2 regions of the Mesorhizobium sp. WSM4976 genome follow, and region 2 is predicted to be linked to the other one. Evidence: riboswitches for the same ligand, from Rfam matches in the RefSeq annotation. Region 2 holds a riboswitch; the other holds the start of a gene.
The links. Region 2 has a riboswitch for S-adenosylmethionine ahead of P9272_RS24155 (homoserine O-acetyltransferase). Riboswitches for the same ligand answer to the same signal wherever they lie in the genome.
Positions count from the first base shown of each region.

Region 1: linked by a shared signal. The riboswitch ahead of P9272_RS00525 (O-succinylhomoserine sulfhydrylase) and the one ahead of P9272_RS24155 (homoserine O-acetyltransferase) in region 2 are both predicted to bind S-adenosylmethionine.

Region 1 is NZ_JARTVT010000001.1:102,095-116,347, reverse strand. It holds gene mmsB (multiple monosaccharide ABC transporter permease) at 1-416, shown strand, start outside; gene araD1 (AraD1 family protein) at 616-1,611, shown strand; gene P9272_RS00535 (hypothetical protein) at 1,673-2,086, shown strand; gene P9272_RS00530 (2'-deoxycytidine 5'-triphosphate deaminase) at 2,110-3,204, opposite strand; SAM riboswitch at 3,321-3,398, shown strand; gene P9272_RS00525 (O-succinylhomoserine sulfhydrylase) at 3,456-4,646, shown strand; gene P9272_RS00520 (ceramide glucosyltransferase) at 4,680-5,825, opposite strand; gene apaG (Co2+/Mg2+ efflux protein ApaG) at 6,107-6,499, shown strand; gene P9272_RS00510 (Hsp33 family molecular chaperone) at 6,552-7,583, opposite strand; gene argF (ornithine carbamoyltransferase) at 7,707-8,618, opposite strand; gene P9272_RS00500 (aspartate aminotransferase family protein) at 8,635-9,834, opposite strand; gene P9272_RS00495 (GcrA family cell cycle regulator) at 10,193-10,711, shown strand; gene phoU (phosphate signaling complex protein PhoU) at 10,982-11,704, opposite strand; gene P9272_RS00485 (ATP-binding protein) at 11,813-13,078, opposite strand; gene ppk2 (polyphosphate kinase 2) at 13,280-14,185, shown strand.
Region 2 is NZ_JARTVT010000021.1:35,812-50,064, reverse strand. It holds gene P9272_RS24205 (lysoplasmalogenase family protein) at 1-381, shown strand, start outside; gene P9272_RS24200 (cupin domain-containing protein) at 378-812, opposite strand; gene gloB (hydroxyacylglutathione hydrolase) at 878-1,645, opposite strand; gene P9272_RS24190 (methyltransferase domain-containing protein) at 1,764-2,540, shown strand; gene P9272_RS24185 (ABC transporter ATP-binding protein/permease) at 2,642-4,465, shown strand; gene P9272_RS24180 (DUF1194 domain-containing protein) at 4,524-5,324, shown strand; gene P9272_RS24175 (glycosyltransferase family A protein) at 5,429-6,358, opposite strand; partial or broken gene P9272_RS24170 (DUF1330 domain-containing protein) at 6,683-7,003, shown strand; gene P9272_RS24165 (glycosyltransferase) at 7,021-8,013, opposite strand; gene metW (methionine biosynthesis protein MetW) at 8,238-8,852, opposite strand; gene P9272_RS24155 (homoserine O-acetyltransferase) at 8,944-10,113, opposite strand; SAM riboswitch at 10,209-10,286, opposite strand; gene hisC (histidinol-phosphate transaminase) at 10,434-11,537, shown strand; gene P9272_RS24145 (prephenate/arogenate dehydrogenase family protein) at 11,543-12,478, shown strand; gene P9272_RS24140 (sugar kinase) at 12,801-13,736, opposite strand; gene P9272_RS24135 (DUF2125 domain-containing protein) at 13,744-14,253, opposite strand, start outside.

The DNA of each region.
Region 1 (14,253 bases), on a different contig from region 2:
TCTTCGTCACCAAGCGCATGACCATAGGCCGCCGCATCTATGCCATGGGCGGCAACGCCAAGGCTGCACAGTTGTCGGGCATCAACACCGAAAGGCTGACGCTGCTGGTCTTCATCAACATGGGCGTCCTATCAGCGCTGGGTGGCCTGATCATCGCAGCACGCCTCGGCCAGGCCGTGCCGGCCGCGGGCCTCGGCAGCGAACTCGACGTCATCGCGGCCGTCTTCATCGGCGGCGCCTCTGCAATGGGAGGCGTCGGACAGGTGATCGGAGCCGTGGTCGGCGGCTTCATCATGGGGGTGATGAACAACGGTATGTCGATCATGGGCGTCAATGTGGACTGGCAGCAGGTGGTCAAGGGCCTGGTGCTGCTCGGCGCCGTTATCTTCGACGTCTACAACAAGAACAAGGCTTAAGGGCCGGAACAAGTTCAGGAGGCATACGGGTTTCAGATCGCGACGCTGCCGGCAACCCGTCGGCGCCAAGAAGTCCAGGCAAGGACCGAGCTCGCGAGCGCAATCCGGACGAAAAGTTTCAACCGTGGCGGGGATCGCTCCACGCCGCGCTGGGTAAGGCTTGCCCGCGGGCGGCCGCTAAATGAGAGAGGATTCGAACATGCTGATCTCCCAGATCCTCGACGACGCCGAAACGATCCGCGTCGTCGCACGCAATGGCGGCGGCAAGACAAGGGTCATCAATGGCGCGCGCAGTGTCTATTCGCTGGCGATGGAGGCCGCGCGCACCGGCGTTGGCCTCGAAGCGCTGATCGAGCGCAAGGGCTATGGCGAGACGGTCGATCTCGATGCCGTCTATAAGAGGGGCCGACTCGTGTCGCCGATCAACCATCCGGACCCCGCGCATCTGCATCTCACCGGCACCGGGCTGACGCATCTCGGCTCCGCGGCGACGCGCGATTCCATGCACAAGAAGCTCAGCGAGGGCGGTGAGGAGGAGCTCACCGACTCCATGAAGATGTTCCGCATGGGTCTCGAAGGCGGCAAGCCCGCCAAGGGGCAGGTCGGCGTCCAACCGGAGTGGTTCTACAAGGGCAACGGCACGATGGCGGTGGCGCCAGGCGCACCGCTGATGTCCCCGGCCTTCGCGCAGGACGGCGGCGAGGAGCCCGAGATCGCCGGCATCTATGTCATCGGCGACGATGGCGCGCCGTTCCGCGTCGGCTTCACGCTGTCGAACGAGTTCTCCGATCACGTCACCGAGCGGGTGAACTATCTGTTCCTCGCCCATTCCAAGCTGCGCAACGCCTCGTTCGGCCCCGAGATCCTGATCGGCGACCTGCCGGCCGACATCCGCGGCGCATCGCGCATCTGGCGCGACGGCAAGCTGCTGTGGGAAAAGCCGTTCCTGTCGGGCGAGGCGAACATGTCGCACACCATCGCCAATCTCGAGCACCACCACTTCAAATATTCCGCCTTCCGCCAGCCGGGCGACGTGCATGTGCATATGTTTGGCACCGCGACGCTTTCCTTCGCCGACGGCATCAGGACCGAAGCCGGCGATATTTTCGAGATCGAGGCGCCCGATTTCGGCCTGCCGCTGCGCAATCCGCTGGAGATCGAAAAGCCGGTGAAGGTGTGGGTGAAGGCGCTGTGAGGTAGCCCGGCCTGGAGGGTAAATGGACCGGAAACGGATTGGCATTGCTTTGATGGGCTTGGTGCTTGCCATCGCCTGCACGCCCTCCATTACCTACGGCGCCGCCAAATGCAGTCCGGTCTCCTACCGTCAGGCCCGATCGGCGATGACGAGCCGGCTTCTCGCGGCCGGTTACTCGAAACCGCAAGTCGGCTTCCTGATGCGCAACACGGATCGCATGACGTCCGCGCTGCGGGCCGATAAGCTGAACGACAAGGCCAAGGCCTGCGGCATCGACTCTGCGCGAGCCTATGTCCTCGGATGCCTCGACAAGCAGTTGTTCCCTTTGGAGGCGAACTCAAGCTCTCCGCTTGATGCCACCAGGCAGCCCCAAGGATTTTGGGGCAGGAAACGCCTGACTGAGCGCGAACTGCTCTACATCGGCCACTTTCGCGCCTGTCTGGGCGCCGCCCAAAAGTTTCTGTTTCGCGGCTGACCTGCGACCGAACTCAACGCCGCTCAGCGCGCGGCGCGAAAGTGTTTTGAGAGCTTCAGTCCCTGCGCCTGGTAATTGGAGCCGAGGTCGGCCCCGTAGAGCGCCTGCGGACGCCTCAGCATATGCTCGTAGACCAGGCGACCGACGATCTGGCCATGATCGAGGATGAACGGCACTTCGTGGCTGCGCACTTCGAGCACCGCGCGGCTGCCGCTGCCGCCGGCGGCGGAGTGTCCGAAACCCGGATCGAAGAAGCCCGCATAATGGACGCGGAACTCGCCGACCAGCGGATCGAAGGGCGTCATCTCGGCGGCATAGAGCGGCGGCACGTGCACCGCTTCGCGACTGACCAGGATGTAGAATTCGTCAGGGTCGAGCACGATCTCGCCGGCGCCGCTCTTGTAGATCGGCTCCCAGAAATCGACCACATCCTGCGCGGCGCGCTTATCGACATCGACCAGGCCGGTATGGTGCTTGCCGCGATAACCTACAAGCCCATCCTTGTCGCCGTCGAGGTCGATGGACAACGCAATGCCACCGCCGGAAATGTTGGGCGGCTCGGTGGCGACCAGCATCTCGGCACGGTGAAGGTCACGCAGCTCGCTTTCCGAAAGCACGGCATTGCCGATGCGGAAACGGATCTGCGACAGCCGCGAGCCGGCGCGCACGACGATCGGGAAGGTGCGCGGGCTGACTTCGAGATAGAGAGGCCCGTGATAGCCGGCGGCGATCTTGTCGAACTCATGGCCCCGATCGGTCATGACCCGCGTGAAAATGTCGAGACGGCCGGTCGAGCTCTTCGGATTGGCAGAGGCCGAAACCTCGGCCGGCAATGCCAGGCTTTCCAACAAAGGCACGATGTAGACGCAGCCGGTTTCCAGCACCGCGCCCCCGGTGAGGTCTATCTCGTGCAGCTTCAGCCGTTCGAGCTTGTCGGCGACCAGATGATCGGGTCCCGGCAGGAAGGAGGCGCGCACGCGATAGGCCTTGTCGCCGAGCCTGAGATCGAGGCTGGCCGGCTGGATCTGGTTGGTGTCCAGCGCGCGCGGCGACTTAAGCGCGTTCGCTTCGAACAGCGCCGCGATGTCCTGATCCGGAAGAATGCCTGTCTGCCGCAAAGGCTGGCTCCGTTCACAAGGCCGGGCGAGGACCTGAGCAGTCTCTTGCCGCCCGGCTGGTACAAACCTCTTAATGCAGCCGGCAATTGACGCAAGCGCGGCGCTCATTTAAAGGGTCGTTATCCCGTGGTGATTTGGCCGGTCGGCTTGCAGCCACGTTAAACAAGTCGCTAAAGGACCGTCGAGCCGCAAGGCTATATGGACCGGTTGCGACTTTCGCGGCCGGTTTTTTTGTATCTGGAAGCAGGGCTATGAGCACCAAGAAGCGCAACTGGAAACCTCAGACGGCACTCGTGCATGGCGGAACGCTGCGTTCGCAGTTCGGCGAGACGGCCGAGGCGATGTATCTCACGCAGGGCTATGTCTACGAGACGGCGCAGGCGGCGGAAGCCCGTTTCAAGGGAGAGGAGCCGGGCTTCATCTATTCGCGTTACGCCAACCCGACTGTCGACATGTTCGAAAAGCGCATGTGCGCGCTGGAAGGTGCCGAGGATGCCCGCGCCACCGCCTCCGGCATGGCCGCCGTTTCCGCCGCGCTGCTCTGCAGCGTGAAAGCCGGCGACCATATCGTGGCGGCGCGCGCGCTGTTCGGTTCCTGCCGGTGGGTGGTGGAGACGCTGGCGCCGCGCTATGGCATCCAGTCGACGCTGATTGACGGCACCGACATTGCCAACTGGGAAAAGGCTGTCAGGCCGAACACCAAGCTGTTCTTCCTGGAGAGCCCGACCAATCCGACGCTGGAAGTGGTCGACATCGCTGCGGTCGCCAAGCTCGCCAATTCGATCGGCGCGCGCGTGGTCGTCGACAACGTCTTTGCCACGCCGCTGCAGCAGAAGCCGCTGCAGCTTGGCGCCCATGTCGTGGTCTATTCGGCGACCAAGCATATAGACGGCCAAGGCCGCTGCCTCGGCGGCGTCATCCTGTCGGACAAGAAATGGATCGACGAGAACCTGCACGACTATTTCCGCCACACCGGCCCGAGCCTGTCGCCCTTCAACGCCTGGACGCTGCTCAAAGGCCTGGAGACGTTGCCGCTGCGTGTGCGCCAGCAGACCGAGAGCGCCGGCAGGATCGCCGATTTCCTGGCCGGCAGGCCGGAGATTGCGCGCGTCATCTATCCGGGCCGCGCCGACCACCCGCAGGCCGATGTCGTCAAGAAGCAAATGTCGGGCGGCTCGACGCTGATTTGCCTTGACGTCAAGGGCGGCAAGCAGGCGGCCTTCGCCTTCCAGAACGCACTCGACATCGTGCTGATCTCGAACAATCTCGGCGACGCCAAGAGCCTGATCACCCACCCGGCAACGACGACGCACAAGAACCTGAGCGACGAGGCACGCGCCGAACTCGGCATCGGGCCAGGCACGCTCAGACTCTCCGTCGGGCTGGAGGACACCGACGATCTCCTGGAGGACATCGAGCAGGCGCTGAAGGGGGCCAAATAGCCTGCAATACCGCCGAAGATCGACCAAGACCTTTCAGGCGATCTCCTCGAGCTCCGTCAGCTCGCGGGTGCGTATGGTCATCGCATTGCCACGCCATTCGACGGCACCGCCGAACCAGGCGCGCCCCCAGATGGCCGGCAGCATGACGTCGCGCACGATCATCGCGGTGACGCTGCGCGGCGGCAGGTACCAGCCCTTGGCCAAGGCCAGCAGGCATTCCGGCAGGTAGGCGATCGCCAGCACGCACAAAGCCGTGGTGGGAAGGCTGACGCCGGCGCTTGCCGCGGCAATCACCGCCAGCAGCAGCGGCATCGCGGCGCCGGTCAGGATCTCGGGCGCGAAGAACAGCGGGAATGTCACCCGCCGAAGCCGCGCCCAGCGCGTCTGACGTGACCATATCTCGGCGAGCGTACGCTGGCCGAGCGGCTGCTCGAAGGGGCATGCGACGAGATTGACGCGCAGGCCCAAGCTGTTGACCAGCTTGGTGGCGGCCGCGTCCTCGGCGATCTCGGCCGCCAAAGCCTGGATGCCCCCATTGGCGTCCAGCACCGGCTTGTTCCACAGCATGCTCTTGCCTTGGGCGAAGCCGAGGCCCAGCGCCTCGCCGGCATACTGCCAGCGCGCCTGCAGCGTGTTGAGGAAGGCGCATTCGACCTCGGCCCAAAAACCATCCGGACGCGAGCCAATCGGCGTCGAGCAGACGAGGCCCGTATCTGGCCGCCAGGCCGCCATCAGGTGCTGCACATAGTCCTTCGGCATCAACACGTTGGAATCGGCGAGGATCACCCAATCGTGCCGCGCTGCCTGCCAGCCCTTGACGCAGTTGTTGAGCTTGGGATTGGCGCTGATGCGGTCGTCGCCGATCAGGAGCCGCGCCGGAATCTTGGGGTGGCGCGCGATCGCCGCATCGATAAGCCTCACCACCGGGTCCTCGGGATGCGCCACGCAGAAGATCAGCTCATAGCGCGGCCAATCGAGCGAGAAGGCGCGCTGCAAGGTCTCTTCGGTGAACGGCTCGACACCGCGCGACGGCACGATGATCGAGACCGGCGGCCGCGCGACGGCGGGCGGCGCAATGACATACCGCCGCCTCAGCCGCGACGCGGCGAGCAGGATGCTAGCGAGATTGGGGAGAAGAAGGGCTGACGAAGCCAGGCCGGCTGCGATAGTCAGTTCCATCGAGATCTGGTCACTCTATCTCTTTGTTTTCACGCAATTCCAGACGGAAAACCGCTCACACTTTTCCTGGAATTGCTCTTGGCCGCATGCGGCCGTCTCATCAGTCGACAGAGCACCCCGAGTCGCCCGGCACGCTTTACGCACACCAACATTGTCATGTGTCACTTAAATGACATTGTTTTTCGGCACCTGCGCTTTGACGCTGACAGGCGGACTTCCGCTTTGCGTAATAACCGCGACGTGTGACAAATGTTTCCCTGCAGCGGCAACCGGAGTGGCCCATGTATCGCGCCGTGACGCGCAACATCGAAGTGCTGGTCAGGCCCTTCTATCTGGAGGACCGGTCCGATCCGTCCGAGAACCGCTATGTCTGGGGCTATCAGGTGACGATCGACAACCGCTCCGATGAATTCGTGCAGCTTTTGTCGCGCTATTGGCACATCACCGACGGCCAGGGCCGGGTCGAGGAGGTGCGCGGCGCAGGCGTCGTCGGCGACCAGCCTGAGCTCAATCCGGGCGACAGCTATCAATACACGTCAGGCTGCCCGCTCTCGACACCGTCAGGCATCATGGTCGGCCATTACACGATGCGCAACGGTCGAGGCGAGACGTTCGATATCGCCATTCCGGCATTTTCGCTCGACATGCCGGGGACAAGACGGACGGTGAATTGAAAAGCTCGAGTCCCTCGCCCCCGCAAAGCGGGGGAGAAGAACCAGACCTTTCTCACTCCGCCGCGAACTCGGCCGGGTCGAAGTCGTATTGCGTCGAGCAGAACTCGCAGGCGACATGGATGCCGCCCTCCTCGGTCGAGTCCTTGATCTCCTCAGCCGAGAAGCCCTGGAGGATGCCGTGGATCTTCTCGCGCGAGCAGGAGCACTGGTCGTCGACCGGCACACCACGGAAGACGCGCACGCCATGCTCGTGGAACAGCCGGTAGAGCAGCCGCTCGGTGCCCACTGTCGGGTCGATCAACTCCGTCGGCTCGATGGTGCCGAGCAGCGCCAGCAATTCCTGCCAGGAATTGTCGGCCGGGTGGTCCGTCAGCTCGCGGTCGTCGCCGTCGCCGCCCGAAATATCGGGAATGCGCATGCGCTCCGGCGCCTGAGGCAGGAACTGCGCCAGAATGCCGCCTGCCCGCCACTGCTCGCGTGCGCCGCCCGGGCCGGGCGTTATCAGCTTGGCGACCGACATCTTGATATCGGTCGGGATCTGCTCCGACTGGCGGAAATAGGTGCGCGCCGCATCCTCCAACGAGGTGCCGTCGAGCTGCACGATGCCCTGATAGCGCTGCGTGTGCGTGCCCTGGTCGATGGTCAAAGCCAGCACGCCGTTGCCGAGCAGCGCCTGCTGCGAGGTCTCACCGGCGGCGATCAGGGCCTGCAGCCGGTCGGCGTCGAAGCGCGCATAGGCGCGCAGCGCATTCGGCGTGGTGAAATCAGCCACCAGCATGTCGACCGGGCCGTCGGTGCGGGTCTGCAGGATGAACTTGCCTTCGAATTTCAACGAGGTGCCGAGCAGCACGGTGAGCACGCAGGCTTCCGCCAGCAGGCGGGCAACGGACTCGGGATAATTGTGGCGGCTTAGAATAGCGTCGAGCATCGGCCCGAGCTGCACGGTGCGGCCGCGCACATCGAGCGGCGCGACCTCGTAAGGCACGACGTGGTCGTCGCCGGCGAAGCCGAATTCACCGAGTTGGGGTTTATGCTCAGCCAAGGTCTGGGTTTCCAACATGACAAAACTCCGGGGCGCAGCCATGCAACCCGATGAGCCGCATGCGTCGAAGCGCGTTCAATTTACGTGATGGCCCGCAAATAGGCATCACATATCCCCCGATCAAGTTGACCCAGATCGGACCGGAAGCGGTCAGGTCCGCTCCTCTCAAGCGCCCAGGCACCAGGCCAGCACCGCCTTCTGAGCGTGCAGCCGGTTCTCGGCCTCGTCGAACACCACCGAATTTGGTCCGTCGATCACATCGTCGGTGACCTCTTCGCCGCGATGCGCCGGCAGGCAGTGCATGAACAACGCATCGGGCTTGGCCTTGGCCATCAGCGCCGCGTTCACCTGATAGGGCAGGAAGACGTTGTGGCCGCGAGCGCGGTGCTCCTGGCCCATCGAGACCCAGCTGTCGGTGACGACGCAATCGGCCTGGTCGACGGCCTCTTCGGCGGACTTGGAAAACCGCACCTTGCCGCCGTTGGCTTTCGACCAGTCGACATATTTCTCGAAAGGCTCGCTCCCTTCCGGCACCGCGACATTGAGGTTGAAACGGAACCGGGCCGAGGCTTCGAGCAGCGAGTGCAGCACATTGTTGCCGTCGCCGGTCCAGGCAAATGTCTTGCCGGCCACCGGGCCGCGATGCTCCTCGAAGGTCATGATGTCGGCCATGATCTGGCAAGGATGCGTGTCGTCGGTCAGCCCGTTGATGACGGGAACCGTGGCGTTCTCGGTCAGCTCGATCAGCCGGTCATGCGAAGTGGTGCGGATCATGATGGCGTCGACATAGCGCGACAGCACTTTTGCCGTGTCGGCGATGGTCTCGGAGCGTCCGAGCTGCATCTCGGTGCCGGTCAGCATGATAGTCTCACCACCGAGCTGGCGCATGCCGACGTCGAAGGACACGCGCGTGCGGGTCGACGGCTTGTCGAAGATCATCGCCAGCACCTTGCCATCGAGCGGTTTGGATCGCTCGCCCGCCTTGAGCCTGGTCTTTCGCGCCATCGCATCGTCCAGCATGACACGCAGGTCGCCCGCGGAAACGGCGGATAGATCGGTAAAGTGGCGGACGCTCATCGGCAGGTTCCAGAAACTATTTCGCGGCTTCGGCCGCTATCGCGTCGGTCAGGCCCTTGGCGCCGCCGCGGATGCGCTTCAGCGCCTCGCCGATCTCCTCGTCGGTGACGGTGAGCGGCGGCAGGAGGCGGATGACGTTGTCGCCCGCCGGCACGGCAAGCAGGTGCTGGTCGCGCAGCGCCATGTTCACCTTGGTGTTGGGCATGGCGCATTTCAGGCCGAGCATCAGGCCGGTTCCCCTGATGCCTTCGATGACTTCGGGAAATTCGTCCGCGACCGAGGCCAGGCCTTGTTTCAGTAGCAGCGCCTTGCGCTGCACATCCTCGAGGAAGCCGTCGGCCAGCACCACATCGAGCACGGCATTGCCGACCGCCATCGCCAGCGGATTGCCGCCGAAGGTGGTGCCGTGCACGCCGGCGGTCATGCCGGTCGCCGCCTCATCCGTGGCGAGGCAGGCGCCCATCGGGAAGCCGCCGCCGATGCCCTTGGCGATCGCCATCAGGTCGGGCGTGACGCCGGCCCATTCATGCGCGAACAGCTTGCCGGTGCGGCCGATGCCGCACTGGACCTCGTCGAAGATCAGAAGCAGGCCGTGCTGGTCGCAGAGCTGCCGCAGCCGTTTCAAGGACTGCGTCGGCACCGGGCGTATGCCACCTTCGCCCTGCACGGGCTCGATCAGGATGGCCGCGGTCTCCGCAGTGATCGCCTTTTCCGCGGCATCCATGTCGTCGAATGCAACCTGGTCGAAGCCTTCGACCTTGGGTCCGAAGCCCTCGAGGTATTTGTACTGGCCGCCGGCGGCGATCGTCGCCAGTGTGCGGCCGTGGAAGGCGCCTTCGAAGGTGATGATCCGAAACCGCTCGGGAAAGCCCTTGACGAACTGATAGCGCCTGGCCGTCTTGATGGCGCATTCCAGCGCCTCGGCGCCCGAATTGGTGAAGAACACCTTGTCGGCAAAGGTGGCATCGACCAGCCGCTCGCCCAGCCGGCGCTGTTCCGGGATCTCGTAGAGATTGGAAACGTGCCAGAGCTTGGCGGCCTGTTCGGTGAGTGCTGCAACCAGATGCGGATGGCTGTGGCCCAGGGAATTCACCGCGATGCCGCCCGCGAAGTCGAGATATCGCTCGCCCTTGTCGGTGACCAGCCAGGTCCCCTCCCCACGGTCGAAAGCCAGGGGTGCGCGGGCAAAGGTCTCGTAAAGCGCCGAACCGCTCATTATATGCGTCTCCGGAACCGGAAATCAAAAAAGCCGCCAATGCGGCGGCCTCTGCGGCTTATCATGTTTTTCGGCCATGAAGTCAACGAAAACGTCACGCAGAAGCGCGTGGCAATGCCCTGACGCCGCGCCGGCTCATAAGTGCACAGGCAAGTTGGGGAAAACCGTAAAAACCGAATCGGTGTTGCCTCTGGGACTCTTGTCACGGAGTCAGCGCATAAGGTAATTGTAGTCGAGAAATAACTATATTTCGTGCGGCGGACCTAAATCACCCGGTACATGTGGTGTCGTTTGCCCGGCGAGAGCCGGCTCGGGAAAGGATTCTGGCTGCCGCACGCCTCAGCAGGAGCGCGGCCCCATGAATTGGACTGACGAGCGGGTAGAACTTCTCAGGAAATTGTGGTCGGAGGGCCTGAGCGCCAGCCAGATTGCCGCACAGCTTGGCGGAGTGAGCCGCAACGCCGTCATCGGCAAGGTGCATCGCCTGAAGCTGTCGGGCCGTGGCCGCGCGACGGCCGCCCCGGCGCGCCAGAAGAAGGTGACGCAAGGCGCGTCGATGCAGAAATCGGTGGCTCGCGCAGCGAGCCCGGCGCGCCATGTGACCGCCACCATAGGCGCTACCGCGCTGCAGGTGCAGTTCGACGCCGAGCCGGTCGCTCGGCACTATATCCGCCCGGTTGAGAACGTCGTGGTGCCCATCTCGCGCAACCTGCAGCTCGTCGAGCTGACCGAACGCACCTGCAAATGGCCGAACGGCGACCCGCTCTCGGAAGATTTCAGCTTCTGCGGCAACGACGCCGCCGAAACGGGGCCGTATTGCAAGTATCATTCCCGGGTTGCGTTCCAGCCGGCGGCGGAACGGCGGCGGGCACGCTGAATAGCGAATAGCGAATAGCGAATAGCGAATAGCGAATAGCGAATAGCGAATAGCGAATAGAGCGGTTTAGCTACTGTGACAGGGAGCAAGCCGTTTTTTCGTTGTTCCCTGTTCGCTACTCCCTATTCGCCCGTCGCTTCCGACGTTGGCTGCGGGCCGGGGTCAGGTTTCGAACTTGTTCCATCGCAAACCTCCCGAGACTGCAACTGACAATTCGCCCTGCCTGGAAGAGCTTAGCCTAGATCAGAAAACCTTCGAGAGGGCCCGAATTCACTTAGCCGGCACCGTGCCGGGCAGCACCACCTTGTCGGTCTTGTCGCCCTTCGGCCGCTCGGCGGGCATTTGATCGCCGGTGACGATGTAATAAATGGTCTCGGCGATGTTGGTCGCATGGTCGCCGATGCGCTCGATATTCTTGGCGCAGAACAGAAGATGCGTGCAGGGCGTGATATTGCGCGGATCTTCCATCATGTAGGTCAAAAGCTCGCGGAACAGCGAGGTGTACATGGCGTCGATCTGGTCGTCACGATCGCGCACGAAACCGATCCTCTCGACCGAGCGCGAGGCGTAGACGTCGAGCACTTCCTTGAGCTGCGTCAGCGCCAGGTTGGCAAGCGCCTCGATACCGCGGAAAAGACTGTTCGGCTGACGGCCGTCGACCGAGGCGACGCGCTTGGCGACGTTCTTGCCAAGATCGCCGACACGCTCGATATCGGCCGAGATGCGGATGGCGCCGACGATCTCACGCAAATCCGTCGCCATCGGTTGGCGCCTGGCGATGATGATGATAGCCTTGTCGTCGATCTCGCGTTGGCCCTCGTCGAGGACGACGTCGTCCTGGATTACCTTCTGGGCAAGGCCATGGTCGACATTGACAAGGGCGGCGACAGCTTGCTCGACCATGCGCTCGGCATGACCGCCCATCGCCGCAATGCGCTTGGACAGGAATTTCAGCTCTTCGTCATAGGCACTGACTGTATGGACGGACTGCATCGATATGCCTTCCCGGTTTGTGCCGGCTGGTGCGTTCCCTCAATCTGTCGCTGATACGCGAACGGCATGACAGAAAGAAGAAAATCTCGGTTGGCAGCCGGTAAACGATCAGCGAGCCGGCAAATGAACCGTGAACGCCGCGCCCTTGCCGACTTCCGACTTGATCGACAATCTTGCGTTATGACGGGTCAATATATGCTTGACGATCGAAAGGCCAAGCCCGGTGCCTTTCTGGGTGCGGCTGTTTTCGACATCGACGCGATAGAAGCGCTCGGTTATGCGCGGGATATGTTCTTCGGCGATGCCCGGGCCGTAGTCTCTTATGGTGACGCCTATGCCTGGGTCCTGACCGTCATCGACGCGTGCCATGGAGACAGTCACGCGTCCACCTGACTGTCCGTATTTGCAGGCATTCTCCAAGAGATTCTCGAAAACCTGGAAAAGCTCATCGCGGTCGCCGGGGACGGAGATCGGGCCATCGATGAAGTCCCGCTCGATGACGATGCCGTTCTCGCTGGCCAGCGGCCCGAGCGAATCGATGACGCTGTCGATCGTCTGGCGAAGATCGACCGCCGTGCCTGGCCTCAGATAAGGTTTCATCTCCAGCCGCGAGAGCGAGAGCAGATCATCGATCAGGCGGGCCATGCGTCCCGTCTGGTTCTGCATGATCTGCAGGAACTGGTCGCGCGCCGCCGGGTCGTTGCGGGCCGGTCCGCGCAGCGTCTCGATGAAGCCGGCGATGGAGGCGAGCGGCGTGCGCAATTCATGGCTGGCATTGGCGATGAAGTCGGCCCGCATGCGATCGATGCGGCGCGCCTCGCTCTGATCCTTGAACACCAGCACATAAAGGCCTGTGGCATGGCCGACCGTTGACGCGCTGACCCGGTATGTCCGCTCCACCGGCAGCTTTTCGGTGTAGTCGACCACATCGGCGGCGACCTCGCCCGACAGGATGCCGTCCAACAGCGCCTGCATTTCCGGCGCGCGAAACTTCAATGCCAGAGACATGCCCGGCGCCAGGCCACCGAATGCGGCGAAAGCAGCGGCGTTGGCGTGAACCATCGAGGCGGAATGGTCGAAAATAATCAGCGGATCGGCGACCGCGGCCGCCAGATACTCGCCGGAGAGCCGCTGCAGTCCGCTGGCCTCGATCGCTGCTCCTGCATCGGTCGACCGACGCTCGGCGTCTGCAGGCAGCATCGCCGTGGCCGCCAGCAGGGCCAAAGCCGGCAGCAGCACATAAACTGAAGCGCCGGCGAAAGAATAGACGGCGATGACCGCGACAAAGCCCGCAGCAAGCAGCCAGCGGTTGCGCCGAAGCCGCGCCGCCAAGGCTCGCCCCCTGCTGTCCTGCCCCGCGCCGGTCTCTGCCATAGGCCCGTGCTACCCCGCATCCCGTCGACCGGTCAGCGGCTCGCTGGACCAGCCCGACGCATGGGCTCCTTGAAAATCAAGATCGATTCCGCGAAGCTTCATGCGCAAAATCAAAATGCTAGCGGCGTGCATGCGTCCAGAGGGGCGCCACGCCGCCAAGGCTCCATAGCATGAGTCCACAAACTGGAAAGGTTCGTCCGGATGAAAAAAGCCAACGAAACGGCTGAAGCGATGCCATCCACGGCGCCGATCAAGATCAAGATCGACGGCAATGAGCGCGAGTTCGACATCGACAATCCAGTGCTCCCTGACTGGATCGAGAATAACAAGCTCACCGCCGGCGGCTATCCTTATGACAAGAAGATGAAGGACGAGGACTACGAAAAGGAGCTCGAAGGGCTGCAGATCGAACTGGTCAAGGCGCAGGCCTGGCTGCAGACGACCGGCAAGCGGGTGATGGCGCTGTTCGAGGGCAGAGACGCGGCCGGCAAGGGCGGCACGATCTTCGTTCTGCGGCAATACATGAACCCGCGCACCGCCCGCAACGTCGCGCTGCCCAAGCCGACGTCGACGGAAGCCGGGCAATGGTATTACCAGCGCTACGTCGACCATTTCCCGACTTCAGGGGAATTCGTCACCTTTGACCGCTCCTGGTACAACCGCGCCGGTGTCGAGCCGGTCATGGGGTTCTGCACGCCGGAGCAGCAGGAGAAATTCCTCGACGAGACGCCGCATTTCGAGCGGATGATCTGCAACGAGGGCATTCATTTCTTCAAATTCTGGCTGAACATCGGCCGCGAAACGCAGCTGGAACGGTTCCATGACCGCCGCTGGTCGCCGCTGAAGAATTGGAAGTTCTCGCCGATGGACATCGCCGGCGTCAGCAGATGGGACGACTACACCAAGGCGCGCGACAAGATGATCAAGCGCACGCACAAGGAGTTCTCACCATGGATCGTGGTGCGCGCCAACGACAAGCGCCGCGGCCGGCTTGCGGTGATCCAGCGTATCCTTCTGTCGCTGCCCTATGACGGCCGCGACCTCGACGCCGTCGGCAAGCCCGACAAGAAGATCATCGGCGAAGGGCCCGCCTTCCTGAAGGACTGACGCATGTCGCCCATGGGCGCGCGGCGGTTCTGGGAAAACGACATGCACGAGATGGACACGAATTGCAG
Region 2 (14,253 bases):
TATGTGGCGCTGTTTGCGCGGTCAGGCGGCGGGCTCCGACTGTTGGGCGCCGAATCCTGGCGAGGCGCGATCGCGCTGGCCATGGCCGCGTTCAGCGTCGTCATGCTTGCCGCGCTCTGGCGCCGCGTCGGTCCGCAACTGCGCATCCCGATCGCCGTCTATGTCGCGGCGATCCTCGCCATGGGCATTTCAGCGCTCACCACGGGCAGCGCTTGGGTCATCGCCGGCGCGGTGCTGTTCATCGCTTCGGACGGGTTGCTGGCGACCGAGCGCTTCCTGCTCGCGGCGATCTCGCCGCAGCGCCTTTGGATGCGCTATGCGGTCTGGATGCTCTATTACGTCGCCCAGCTGGCGATCACGCTGGGTTTTCTGCCGAGTTAGGCATTCTCTGGCTGCCAGTCCGGCTCGGCCAGTTCGAAGGCGGCAAAATCGAAGCCCGGCGCCACGGTGCAGCCGACCAGCGTCCATTCACCTAAGCTGCGCGCCGACTGCCAACAGCCGGCCGGCACGACGATCTGCGGCCGCTCGCCCGCGGCAAGGGCTGCGCCCAGAACCTGCTCGATGACCCCGCTTGCGCCTTCCTCATGCATCGACAGCGCCAGCGGCGCGCCGGCATAGAAGTGCCAGACCTCGGCCGCGTCCTTCACCCGATGCCATGCCGAAAGCTGGCCTTGCTCGAGCAGGAAATAGATCGCGGTCGAATGACCGCGCGGGCCACCCCCGGCGTCGCGAAACGTCTCGGCGTACCAGCCGCCCTCGGGGTGCGGCTCGAGGCCAAGCGTTGCGATGATCTCGGCGGCGCTGGTCGTCATTCGCATTCTTTGCGTTGATGCAAGTGATTACCCCAAAACCGCTGCACAGTTTCGGGCGACATGGCTCAAAAATTATCCTTGCGCTTGCGGATTTCGGCAAACACCTCGGCGTCGCTGGCTTTCTCCATGCCGAGATGCTTGCGGATCGCCGGGTCGTGCCAGCGCAGGAACGGGTTGGTCGACAGTTCCTCGCCGATGGTCGTCGGCAGCGTCGGCTTGTTGTCGGCGCGCAGCGCCTCGATCCTGGCCGCGCGCTGCCTGAGCAGCGGGTTGCCCGGGTCGATCGTCACCGCGAAGCGGGCATTGGCCAAAGTGTATTCGTGCCCGCAATAGATGGCGGTTTGCGCGGGCAGCGCCGCCAGCTTCTTCAGCGATTCATACATCACCGGCGGCTTGCATTCGAACAGGCGGCCGCAACCCAACGCGAACAAGGTGTCGGCGGTGAAGGCCACTTTCGAGGCCGGCAGGTGGTAGGAAACATGGCCGGCGGTATGGCCGGGCGTCTCGATGACCTCGATCCGTTCCTCGCCAAGCCGCACGACCGAGCCTTGGCCGACCGTCTCGTCGATACCGGGAATCTTAGCCTTCTCGGCTTCCGGGCCGATGATGCGCAGCTTGAAGCGCTCCTTGAGCGCCAGATTGGCCTCGACGTGATCGGCATGATGGTGCGTGGTGAGGATCAATGTCGGCGTCCAGCCGGTGCGCTTGATCGCCGCCAGGATCGGCGCTTCTTCCGGCGCGTCGATGATCGCCGTCTCTCCGCTTTTGGGATCGTGAACCAGCACGCCGAAATTGTCGGTGCGGCACGTGAACTGCTCGATCTCGACGGCCATGGCATCTTTCTCCATTTATCGCCGCAGACATAGGGCGACCGGCTGCCGATGTCATCCGCGTTCATCGAACTTGGCGCCTTTGTTGAACTTGGCATTTATCGCGGCTACCGTCCCGCGCATGCATTCGGACATCGTCGACCTGCGCTCCTTCTATTCGTCCATGCTCGGCCGCCTGGCCGAGCATTCGATCACCATGGCGCTGTCGTCCATATGGACAACCGTGCCCAACGAGCGACTGGTCGGGCTTGGCTACACGCTGCCGTGGCTGGAACGCTTCGGCACCGATGCAGAGCGTGTCTTCGCTTTCATGCCGGCGACGCAGGGCGCGGTGGTGTGGCCGGCGACCGGGCCGGCGGCGACTGCACTGGTGTTCGATGAGGAACTGCCGCTGGTCGATTCCTGCATCGATCGCGTGCTGCTCGTGCATTCGCTCGAACATGCCGAAAACCCGCGCGAGACGCTGAACGAGATCTGGCGCGTGCTGTCGCCTGCGGGCAGGGTCGTCATCGTCGTGCCCAACCGGCGCGGCGTCTGGGCCCGCTTCGAGCACACGCCCTTCGGCAACGGCCGGCCGTTCTCGCGCGGCCAGCTGACCGAGTTGCTGCGCGAGGCGAACTTCACCCCGGCGACGTGGAGCGATGCGTTGTTCTTCCCGCCGTCGCCACGGCGTTTCGTCATGCGGTTCCACAATGTGCTGGAGCGGGCCGGCCGCCGGTTCTGGCCGATCTTTTCGGGTGTCATCATCGTCGAGGCGCAGAAACGGCTCTACCAGGGCGTGCCGGTCGCGCAGCGCGCCTCGCGCCGCGTCTTCGTGCCGGTCTTCTCGCCCCAGGGCGCGACGCGGCTTGGACGCAAGTCGACCGTCGCTGCCGCCCGACGGGTGACGCGTTCGTGATCAGAACCGCGCCTTGTCCTTTACCCCCACCGCCACCCTATCTGAGGGAAAGCTTCGCGGCGCGGCTTCGCTAGTCGCGTCCGAAATCAGGGATTTCCTTTATGGCTGACCAAATGGACTACGAGCCAGGCGCCGAGCAGGCTACGTTCTCGATCGAGACCAGCAGCCTTTCCGACCAGCTGACCACGATACGCCTGGCGCTGAAGACCTCGCCCGTGCGCTGGCCGCTTGCCTGGGTCTGCGTCGGCATCGTCGCCGTCATCATAGCGACCTCGATCGGGCAGGTTCTGCTCAACCGATGGAACCAGCCTTTCTACGATGCGCTGGCGCGGCGTGATCTGGCGGGCTTCCTGCACCAACTGATGATCTTTGCGGAAATCGCCGGCAGCCTGCTGGTGCTCAATATCGGCCAGACCTGGCTCAACCAGATGATCCGGCTGAGGCTGCGCGAGGCGCTGACGCTCGACCTCATCGATGAATGGATGCGGCCGGCCCGGGCCTTCCGGCTCACCCATGCCGGCGCCATCGGTGTCAATCCCGATCAGCGCATGCAGCAGGATGCCGCCCATCTGTCGGATTTGTCGACCGACCTTGGCGTCGGCCTGCTGCAGTCCTTCATTCTGCTGGCGTCCTTTATCGGCGTGCTCTGGCAGCTCTCTTCCGGCTTCGTCTTCCACATCGGCGGCCATTCGATCGCCATACCGGGCTACATGGTCTGGGCCGCGATCCTCTATGCCGGCATCGCGTCCTGGCTGAGCTGGTTGGTGGGCCGGCCGCTGATACGCTTCAACAGCGACCGTTACACCCGCGAGGCGGAGCTGCGCTCCTCGATGGTCCGGGTCAACGAGAATGTCGATGCGATCGCGCTTGCCCATGGCGAGGCCGATGCCAGGCGCCAGCTTGAGCTCGACCTCGGCACCGTGCTTGGCGCCATGCGGCGTATCTACAGCGCCCAGATCAACCTTTCCTGGGTCACCGAAGGCTATGGCTGGATCACCGTGGTGGCCCCGATCCTGGTGGCGGCGCCGGTCTATTTTGCGGGCGACATCAGCTTCGGCGGGCTGATGATGGCGGTGGGCGCCTTCAACCAGGTGAATTCCTCACTGCGCTGGTTCATCAACAATATCGGCGCTATCGCCGACTGGCGGGCAACGCTGATGCGCGTCGCCGACTTCCGCATCGCGCTTGGTGAAACGGACATCCTGCACGACAAGGAAAAGCGGATCGAGTTTGGCGAGAATCCGGACGGCAAGCTGACATTCGACAAGCTTGAAGTCGCCTCGCCCGACGGCTGCACCAGGCTTGCCGAGACGAGTGTCGAAGTCCATCCGGGCGAGCATGTCATGATCACCGGCGATCCGCGCGCCGGCAAGACGCTGTTCTTCCGCGCCCTTGCCGGCCTGTGGCCCTGGGGAGGGGGCCGCATCGGCATGCCCGACGGGGAGAAGCCATTCTTCGTACCGCGCACGCCTTATTTCCCGCTCGGTTCGCTGCGCGATGTGCTGAACCACGCCGAGGGCGCCAAGATCGACGACTCCGAGATCAAGGCCGTGCTCGGCGAGGTTGGCTTGGAGCGCCTGTCATCCCAGCTCGATCGCTCGGCTCGCTGGGAGCGTGAGCTGGCGGACGACGAACAGCGCCTGCTGGCTTTTGCACGGCTGGCGCTGCGCAAGCCGAAATGGGTTATCATCGACGAGGCGCTGGATACGTTGGACGGCGCGACGCTGCGGCGCGTACTGGCGATGTTGCAGGCCAGGTTACCGGATGCCGCAATCCTCAATATCGGGCGCGGCCTGCACAACACCCAGTTCTTTCCGAGGGCGTTCACCATCGTCAAGGACAGCGGCGGCTCGGCGCTCAAGCCGGCGCGCGTCCGCGCCGGGGCAATCGAACCGCCGCCCCAGGCGGCGCGCCGCAAGAAATAGCTATATTTTGCCGCGATCGCCGGGAAGAATCGCCGGCGTCGACAGAACGCCTGCAGCCATGCTTGAGATGCTCAGCCTGCTTGCCTGTTTCGCCTGCGCCGAGGCGGCTTCGTTGCGCGCGCCTGACGGCGGCACGCCGGTCGACGTGGAGCTGGTGCTTGCCGTCGACATCTCCCAGTCGATGGATGAGGAGGAGTTCGCGCTGCAGCGCGCCGGTTATGTCGAGGCGCTGCGCCATCGCGATTTCATCAACGCGGTGCGTTCGGGGACGAACGGCCGCATCGCAATTGCCTATTTTGAATGGGCAGGAGTGGTGCGCGACGACGGCGTCATTGCCTGGCAGGTCATTGACGGCGAGGACAGCGCCAACGCTTTCGCCGACAAGATTGCCTCCCGGCCGTTCCGGAGCTTTCGCAGCACCTCGATCTCTGGCGCGCTGGGCTTCGGCACCGGGCTTCTGGAGAAAAACGCCTTTTCGGCGCCGCGCCGGGTCATCGACATATCGGGCGACGGCCCCAACAATGCCGGACTGCCGGTCGCCGCGACCCGCGACGCCGCTTTGGCCAAAGGCATCGTCATAAACGGCCTGCCGATTCTGATCAGCCCATCGCCGAGCGTCGGCCATCTGGACAGCTACTATGCCGACTGCGTGACCGGCGGCCCAGGATCCTTCGTGCTACCGATCCATGCGGCATCGGAGTTCTCGACAGCCATCCGTCGTAAATTCATCCAGGAGGTGAGCGGTCTCACCGACGCCAGGCCCATGCACGTCGACGCTACGGCACCCGTCGATTGCCTGTCGGGGGAGCGCTTGCGGCAGCGCTTCTCCGATCCCTATTTCCCCCAACTCGACAGATAGAGGACACGAGAGCAATTCCAGGAAAAGTGTGAAGCGGTTTTCCGTTCGGAATTGCGTAAAACGAGATAGGGCATTTCTCCGTTTCCGTGAAACGGTGCAACGCACTAAACCGCCCGGGCACCGTATTTGGCGCGGAACTCGTCGTAACAGTCGCGCCGCCAACGGCGGCCGACGACATAGCCGCGTACGAGTTCGGCCGGCGAGTAGCCCAGCGACTTGGACGACCGGTTGGCATGGTAGCCTGAAAACGCCTGGGGCAACCTGCCCTTGAGGAGATCGGCGATGATCTGCCGCGCAATCATATAAGGCGGAACGTCGGGATAGCGGTCGGCGATATAGGGATGCTTGTCGATCAGATTGGCATAGGCCTCGACATAGCCGTCGCGGCGGCCGGAGATCGAATTCTCCGAATTGTACTTCTTCCAGTCGATGTCCTCGGACAGCAAGGCGCCGCTACGCTGGGAAAAGCGCAACAGCAATTCGCGGTCTTGCATGCGCGCGATGTCGCTGTCGTAGCCGCCGATCGCAAGCAGCGATTCGCGCCTCGCTGTGATCGCCGAGCCGGCGATGAAAATGGTCTGCGAGACCAGGGCTCGCTGCAGCGTGCTTTTGTCGAGAAAAGCGCCACGATTGATGCATTTGGTGCTGCGGTTCCCCTTCAGCGACAGGAACGAACTGATCAGCACCTCGAGCGAGGAGTTCTCGTCAAAGTGCGCCAGCGTCCGCTCCAGCCGGTCCGGCAGATAAACATCGTCCGAATCGAGGAAAGTCACCACAGGCGCCCGGGCGCGCTCTATTCCCGCATTGCGCGCTGCATTGGCGCCGCGCCATTTGGCGCCGACATAGATGAGCCTGCGGTCGCGGATTTCCGCAAGAGCGGCGGCCGTTCCGTCCGTCGAGCCATCGTCGACCACAATGTGCTCGAAGCGGGTCAGCGTCTGCGCCAGAACGCTTTCCGCCGCGCGCACGACCTGGCTGCGCCGATTGTGCGTCGGCGTTATCACCGAGATCAGCGGAGCGTCCTGGCCCGACATCGGGCTGCCACCATCGGTCGGATCTGGGCGTTTGTCGGATGGTCTGACGGCTATCTTCCTGTCCCACCTTTGATTTGCGGCCAACGCTACAAAAAAGCCACCTTTGTGTCACGCGAGGCCGGCCGAGTAATGCCGAAACCGGGGCCTTTTCCGCACTCATTGCGGTTTGATGGCAACTAAATCGACTTATCGGATCCGACAGCAGGGTCCAAGAGGACGGCTTTGTTCCGATGACGTCCGAGGTAATCGACTGGACTACCTGGATTTTTGCATGGTGATCCCACGAAGCCGCCGTTCGGCTTCAACCGATGAAGGAACAGGATCATGACCGCTTACGCCGTTGCCCATATGTGCCAACTCACGCCGGGCCCCTGGATCGTCGAGTATCTAGAGAAGATAGACGCCACTCTGGCGCCGTTTGGCGGGCGTTTCGTCGTCCATGGCGGCGATGTCGAGGTCGTCGAAAACAGCTGACCCGGGCACCTGATCGTCGTCCAATTCCCGGACAGGCACCATGTGCGGGACTGGTACAATTCGCCGGCCTATCGAGCGATTCTTGCGCTGCGCACAGGGAATTCGAACTCCGATGTGATCTTCGTTGACGGCGTCGAGCATCCGCACAAGGCCACGGACGTGCTTGGCTAAGCAGGCAGGGTCGATGTCTAGGTATGCCCGACGTAGTCCGGTATCATTTCGGGCCGGTCGCGAACGAGGCCGGTCGCGAGGCCGAAATGGCCGAAAAACGCCAGCGTGTAGAAAGCCAGGCCGACCATCGTTGCAAACGGGATCTGCCACAGCGGCATGCCGGTTTCGAACGCGAGGCTCGTCACACGTCGGATAGTGCGCCACGACATTGTTCCCCAGCGTGTGAATGATTTGACCACACGCCAGGCCCGTTTGGGGGAATGGAGCTCGGTATATTTGCGGTCGGCATCCCTGCCGGTCACCAGCGCGCGCCAACAAAAGAAACGCCATCCCCGTGGCGGGTAATGATAGACTCGCGCGCCAGCATGGACGATTTCGTGGCCCTCGCGCCGTAGCTGATGCATCAGCAAGGTGCAGGAAACCTTGAAGCCGTTGTTTGGCGGGAAGGGATGGCTGGCAATCCAGTCGCCCCGGAAGGCGACGTTGTTGGCGTTGATCGCCCGTTTCGCGGCGAATTTCTCATCTCCCCGAGCCATAGGGAAGAACCAGATCAAGGCGAAGGTTCGCGTGAAGAAGTCATCGTAGAAAAGATAGGTATAGCCATTGACGCAAACGGTCGCGGGGTTCCGAAATGGGTCGAGCAAAATCGAGAGCCAGCGCGGTTCCGGAACCGTATCGGAGTCCATGAAGATCACGACATCTGCGTCGGTCGCCCGGATGCCGTTGTTCTTAAGCTCATAGTAGCGGCCGCCGGGACAGGCCGCCAAGCGGAGCTCGGCCACCTCTTCCAGCCGGGGTGCTTGGCTGTTGATATGACTTTGCAGTGACTGCGCGTCTGCGTCGTATCCGGCGTGCGAAATAATCACTTTCGGCCTTGCGAAGCCGGACGCCGAAACGGAAGCAATTTCATTCGCCAAGGCGGTGAGCCCCACGCGGATCTCATCCCACTCGATCGTCGTGGCGTTCTCCATCTCGATGACGATCGAATAAGTTGGAAGAGTGCCGGTCATTGCTGTCTTTACAAGGCTGCCTGAGTTCAGGTCAGTATAGCTGCCACTGCTCGCTGTCAAATGACAGAGGCGGCAATATTTTGTCGCCTTCATCAATGTTCAGGGGCTAGTGAGTTTCATCGTTTCACGGAAACAATGGAACTCCCTATCTTCATTTTTGCGCAATTCCTCACAGAAAACTGCCCACACCTTGCTCGAATTGCTCTAGTGAGCCTCGACCGCCGCTAGCGCCTGAGCAGAAACACTGCCTGCTGGCCGAAGAAGTTCCAGAACCACCAAGGCATCGACAAGCCGATCTTCTGGCCGTTGGCGTCGAGCGCGGTTGCCTTCTCGACGGTCGCGCCAAGCTCCTCGCACAGGTTGACGAAGTCGCGGATGGTGCAAAAGTGGATATTAGGCGTGTCGTACCAGGAGTAGGGCAGGTCCTTGGTCACCGGCATCCTGCCCTTGATCAGCAGCGAAAAGCGCACGCGCCAGTGACCGAAATTGGGGAAGGAGACGATGGCGCGATTGCCGATCCGAAGCAGCTCGTCCAGCACCACTTTCGGATTGCGCGTCGCCTGCAGCGTCTGCGACAGCACGACGAAGTCGAAGCCCTTGTCGGGGTAGAATGCGAGATCCTTATCGGCATCGCCCTGGATGACGGAAAGGCCGCGCGCCACGCATTCATTGACGCCGCGCTGCGACAGTTCCATCCCGCGGCCGTCGACCTGCTTGGTCTCCTGCAACAGTTCCAGAAGCACGCCGTCGCCCGAGCCGACATCGAGGACGCGCGAATTGGCCGGGATGAGGTTGGTGACGACGTCGAGGTCGACGCGCTGGGCGCGGTTGACGCTCATGGGGACACCTCCGGACTTTGTTTTGATGCATGCCGTTGTCCCGAATCCACAGCGCAGCTCCGGACGAAATGCCCTAGCGATCGCCGGCCGCTCATGCGCCGAGCCCCCTGGCGCGGGCGGCCGAGGCGATGAAGCCGTTGATGGCCGCGAACAGCTCCGGCTCGTCGAGCAGGAAGGCGTCGTGGCCGCGGTCGGTCTCGATCTCGACGAAGGAGACGGAAGCGCCCGCCGCGTTCAAGGCATGCACGATCGATCGGCTCTCCTCGGTCGGGAACAGCCAGTCGCTGGTGAAGGAGACGAGGCAGAAACGCGTCCTGGTGCCGGCGAAGGCGTCCGCGAGGCGTCCGCCATGATCGGCGGCAAGGTCGAAATAATCCATCGCGCGGGTGAGATAGAGATAGGAATTGGCGTCGAAGCGGTCGACGAAGGTCATGCCCTGGTGGCGCAGATAGCTCTCGATCTGGAAATCGGCGTCGAAGCCGAAGGTGAGCGCCTCCCGGTCCTGCAGGTTGCGGCCGAACTTGCGGTGGAGCGCCGCTTCCGAAAGATAGGTGATGTGGGCGGCCATGCGCGCGACGGCGAGCCCCTTTTCCGGGCGCTTGCCGAACTCGAGATATTTGCCGCCATGCCAGTCCGGATCGGCCATGACCGCCTGCCGGCCGACCTCGTGAAAGGCGATGTTCTGCGAGGAATGGCGAGCGCCGGTGGCGATCGGCAAGGCGCAGAACACGCGCTCCGGATAGCTTGCGGCCCATTCCAGCACCTGCATGCCGCCCATCGAGCCCCCGAGCACGCAAAAGAGCTTTTCGATGCCGAAATGGTCGATCAGCATCGCCTGCGCGCGAACCATGTCGCGGATGGTGATGATCGGCAGGTCGAGCCCGTAAGGCTTGCCCGTCGCGGCATTGGTGGACGCCGGGCCGGTTGAGCCGAGACAGCCTCCGATCACGTTGGAGCAGATGACGAAGAAGCGGTTGGTGTCGATGATCTTGCCGGGGCCGATCAGCACCTCCCACCAGCCCGGCTTGCCGGTCACCGGATTGGCGTTGGCAACGTGCTGGTCGCCGGTCAGCGCATGGCAGACGAGGATGGCGTTGGAGCGCGCGTCGTTCAAGCTGCCGTAGGTCTGGTAGGCGATCTGGAATGGCGAAAGCAAAGCGCCGGCGTCGAGCTTCAGCGGCTTGTCGGCGCCGAACTGCAGCACCGGGCTCGACGGATGGTCGGCCTCGTCGTTGGTTCTTGCAGCACGCTGAGCGGCCATGTCCGTCCTCATCCTGTCCCGCGTCGGTTTGTCACGAGGCGATGTCCGGCCGGCGGCGGACAATAAAAAACCGGCTTGCCGTCGCAAAAGCCGGTTACAGGTTGCAAACGGCCCTTTAGCGAGTTGTTTAACGTGGCTGCAAGCCGACCGGCCAAATCACCACGGAAGTCTGGCTGACCTTCTAGGACCAGAGCCGCTGTTCGTCAACGGGTAGCCTCCTTGCGGGCGATACGCATGCGCCAGGCGCCGGCACTCGACATTCCAGCTCGTGGCCTGTATTTCCGCTGCGGCCTTCAAAGCCTTCTCGACGGATTTGTGACATGAAGCAGGATCAGCCCCGTCCGACGCCCCGCGTGGGCATCATGGACATCGAGGCCTATGTGCCGGGAAAAAGCACCGCGCCCGCCGGCGTGACGAAAGTCTACAAGCTGTCGTCGAACGAAAACCCGCTCGGACCCTCGCCGAAGGCGATCGAGGCGGCGCGCGAGGTGGCGGCGAAGCTCGACGTCTATCCCGATGGCACGGCGCGGCGGCTGCGCGAGGCGATCGCCGAGGTGCATGGGCTGAACGCGGCGAACATCATCTGCTCCAACGGCTCGGACGAGATCCTGGGGCTTCTGGCGCAGACCTATCTGGCACCGGGCGACGAGGCCGTGTTCACCGAACATGCCTTCATGGTCTACAAGATCTACATCCAGGCGGCGGGCGCCAAGCCTGTCGCGGTCAAGGAAACCGACGAGCGCGCCGATGTCGACGCGATACTGGCGGCTGTGACGCCCAAAACGCGTATCGTGTTCCTCGCCAATCCGAACAATCCGACCGGCACCTATGTGCCGTTCCAAGAGGTGCGCCGGCTCCACGCGGCATTGCCGAAGAACGTGCTTCTGGTGCTTGATGCGGCCTATGCCGAATATGTGCGGCGCAACGACTATGAAGCCGGCATCGAGCTTGCCGGCAGCGCCGAGAACGTGGTGATGACCCGCACCTTCTCCAAGCTCGGCCTCGGCGGCGCGCGCATCGGCTGGATGTACGGGCCGGCGCATATCGTCGATGCCATCAACCGGATACGTGGTCCCTTCAACGTAAATGCCACCGCGATCGAGGCCGGCATCGCCGCGATCCGCGACCGCGCGCATATCGAGCGCAGCGTGGCGCATAACGAGAAATGGCTGGCATGGCTCAGCGCCGAACTCACCGGGCTCGGCCTGCGCGTCACGCCCAGCGTCGGCAATTTCGTCCTGATCCATTTTCCCGACGACAAGAAACATTCTGCGGCGGCCGCGGACGATTATCTCAGCGCGCGCGGCTATATACTGCGCCGCGTCACCGGTTACGGCTTCCCCAACGCGCTGCGCATGAGCGTCGGCACCGAGGAAGCCAATCGCGGCGTCATTGACGCGCTGAAGACCTTCCTGAAAAGCTAGACACCATGGCGTCACCGATGTTCGAGAAAATTGCGCTGGTCGGCATCGGCCTGATCGGCTCGTCGCTCGCCCGGGTCATTCGCCGCGAGGGGCTCGCCAAGCACATCGCCATCGCGACGCGCAGCGCCTCGACGCTGAAGCGGGCAGAGGAGTTGGGCCTCGGCGATTCCTACACGACGGAAGCCAGGCAAGCGGCGCGCGATGCCGATCTCGTCATCGTCTCGGTGCCGGTCGGCTCGTCCGGCGAGGTCGCGGCCGAGATCGCGCCGGCGTTGAAGAAAGGCGCCATCCTCACCGATGTCGGCTCGACCAAGGCCTCGGTGATCGCGCAAATGCAGCCGCATGTGCCGGAAGGCGTGCATTTCATCCCCGGTCATCCGCTGGCCGGCACGGAAAAGTCCGGGCCCGACGCGGGCTTTGCCGATCTCTTCGAGAACCGCTGGTGCATTTTCACGCCGCTGCCCGGCACCGATCCCGCCGCGCTTGAGACGCTCTCGGAATTCTGGCGGCGCTGCGGCTCCAACATCGACACGATGGACCCGCAGCATCACGACATGACCTTGGCGATCGTGTCTCATCTGCCGCATATCATCGCCTACAACATCGTCGGCACGGCGGACGACTTGGAAGCGGTGACCAAGAGCGAGGTCATCAAATATTCCGCGTCCGGGTTCCGCGATTTCACCCGCCTTGCCGCCTCCGATCCGACCATGTGGCGGGACGTTTGCCTGCACAACAAGGACGCGATCCTGGAGATGCTGGCGCGATTCTCGGAGGACCTTGCCTCGCTGCAGCGGGCGATCCGCTGGGGTGACGGCGAGAAGCTGTTCGATCTCTTCACCCGCACGCGCGCCATCCGCCGCTCGATCATCGAGGCCGGGCAGGATATCGACGTGCCGGATTTTGGAAGGCAGGCCGTAGAGCACCCGGCTAAGCCGTAGGCTTTCCCTCGTTTTCTGGCGTGGATTGACCTGTCGGCTCGGTCAACCTTGGCAGGTGCCTGCGCTGGAGATTGGCCGAGGCACCCATCGCGATCGTCATCCTCGGGCGGAGCAAGGAGCGAAGCGACGCGCGCAGACCCGAGGATCGTTCCGTGACTTTCGGGCGCTGCCGCGGTGCAGAATTCTGCTCTGCTACATTCGGTGGCTCAGATCACGGAATGGATTCCAGGGTCTCCGCGACGCCGCTTCGCGGCTGCTCCGCCCTGGAATGACAAGGTTGAGAGGCTTCGGCCAATCCCCAGCGTTTGTGCCGATGTGCGCGCTAGCCTTGTTCCGATCGTGGCCATTGCGCCGCCATCATGGCCAGCGTCTCGGCCCTGTCCGGTGCGCCGAGGCGGCCGCCGAAGCGCAGGCATTTGAGGGCGGCGGCGGCACTGGCAAAGCGCAGGGCCTCTTCCACCGACATGGCCTCGGCGAGGCCGACGGCAAAGCCGCCGTGGAAGACGTCGCCGGCTGCGAGCGTATCCACCGCCTTGACCCTCGGTGCCTCGACATGGCGCACGCGCCGGCTTGCCCGGTCGTGCCACCAGGTTCCGGCCGCGCCGCCGGTCACCGCCACGAAGGCATCGGTGCGCGAGGCAAGGTCAGCGCAGGCGCTTTCGGGATCGAGCGCGTGGCGGCAGACGATGCGCGCCGCCGGCTCGGACGCGACGATGTGCGAGGCCAACGGCAAGAGCCTCTCCAGCACCTCGACGGGTGCTGTGTCGGCATCAAGGATCGCCGGGCGGCCGATCGATCTGGCAGCGCTCAAGGCGAGCGCCGCTGCGCCCGGCCAACGGACATCCACCAGCACGGCGTCGAAGCCTGAGAGGTCGGCGAGCGGCAGCGTTTCAGGATCGGCTTGCGCCTTCTTGTCATAGAAGGGGACGATGATGCGCTCGCCATGCGCATCCACCACGATCGCCGCCAGCGCCGATCGCGCGCCGACGACGCGGCGGATCAGGCTGCAGTCGACTCCTTCGGCCTCGATGTCGGCGATCAGCTGGTCGCCGACCGGATCGTCGCCCGCGCTTGCCCAAAGCGAGACCTTGGCGCCGAGGCGATGCGCGGCGCAGGCGGCGCTCGTCGCCATGCCGGAGGCGATCTGAACGCCATCGCTGGCGATGAACTTGCCCTGATGCGTGGGCAGCGTCTCGACGCGAAGGATCGTGTCGAGGGTGAAGGCGCCGACGCTGAGCAGTCTGACCGGCTTCGCCATCGTCGCGTTATTCGAGCGGCTTGATCTTGCCGAGCGGAATGAAGCCGAGCGAGGCCTTGCCCTTGACGATCTTCAATGGCATCGAAGGTTCCTTCCCGAGCATCGCCAAGGCGGCAAAACCCTGCTCGATTTCACTTTTATGCTCGGGGACGGCGCCGGCAAGGATGGCCGCCACCGCCTTGGGGTCCTTGAGCTTGATCATCAAACTTGCGTCGACTAGCCCTTCCGCGTCGATCGAGACCGGCCCGGACACTGTGATGCGCGCGGTCCCCGACGACAGGTCGAGCTTGGCAATCTCGATTGATTGGCCGCGCAGGCTTTTGGGAGGTGCCGCGATCAACGCCACGCCGTTCTTGAGCGTCACGTCGCCGCTGCCGTCCAGCGCCGGAAGCACGCGTCCGTCGATGGCATCCGCATTGATCTCCAGATCGCCGAAGCTGCCGACATAATTGATATCCTGGCCGGCCGGCTGCAATTGCCCGGCCGCCTTGGCGGCGCTGAACAACTGCATCGGATC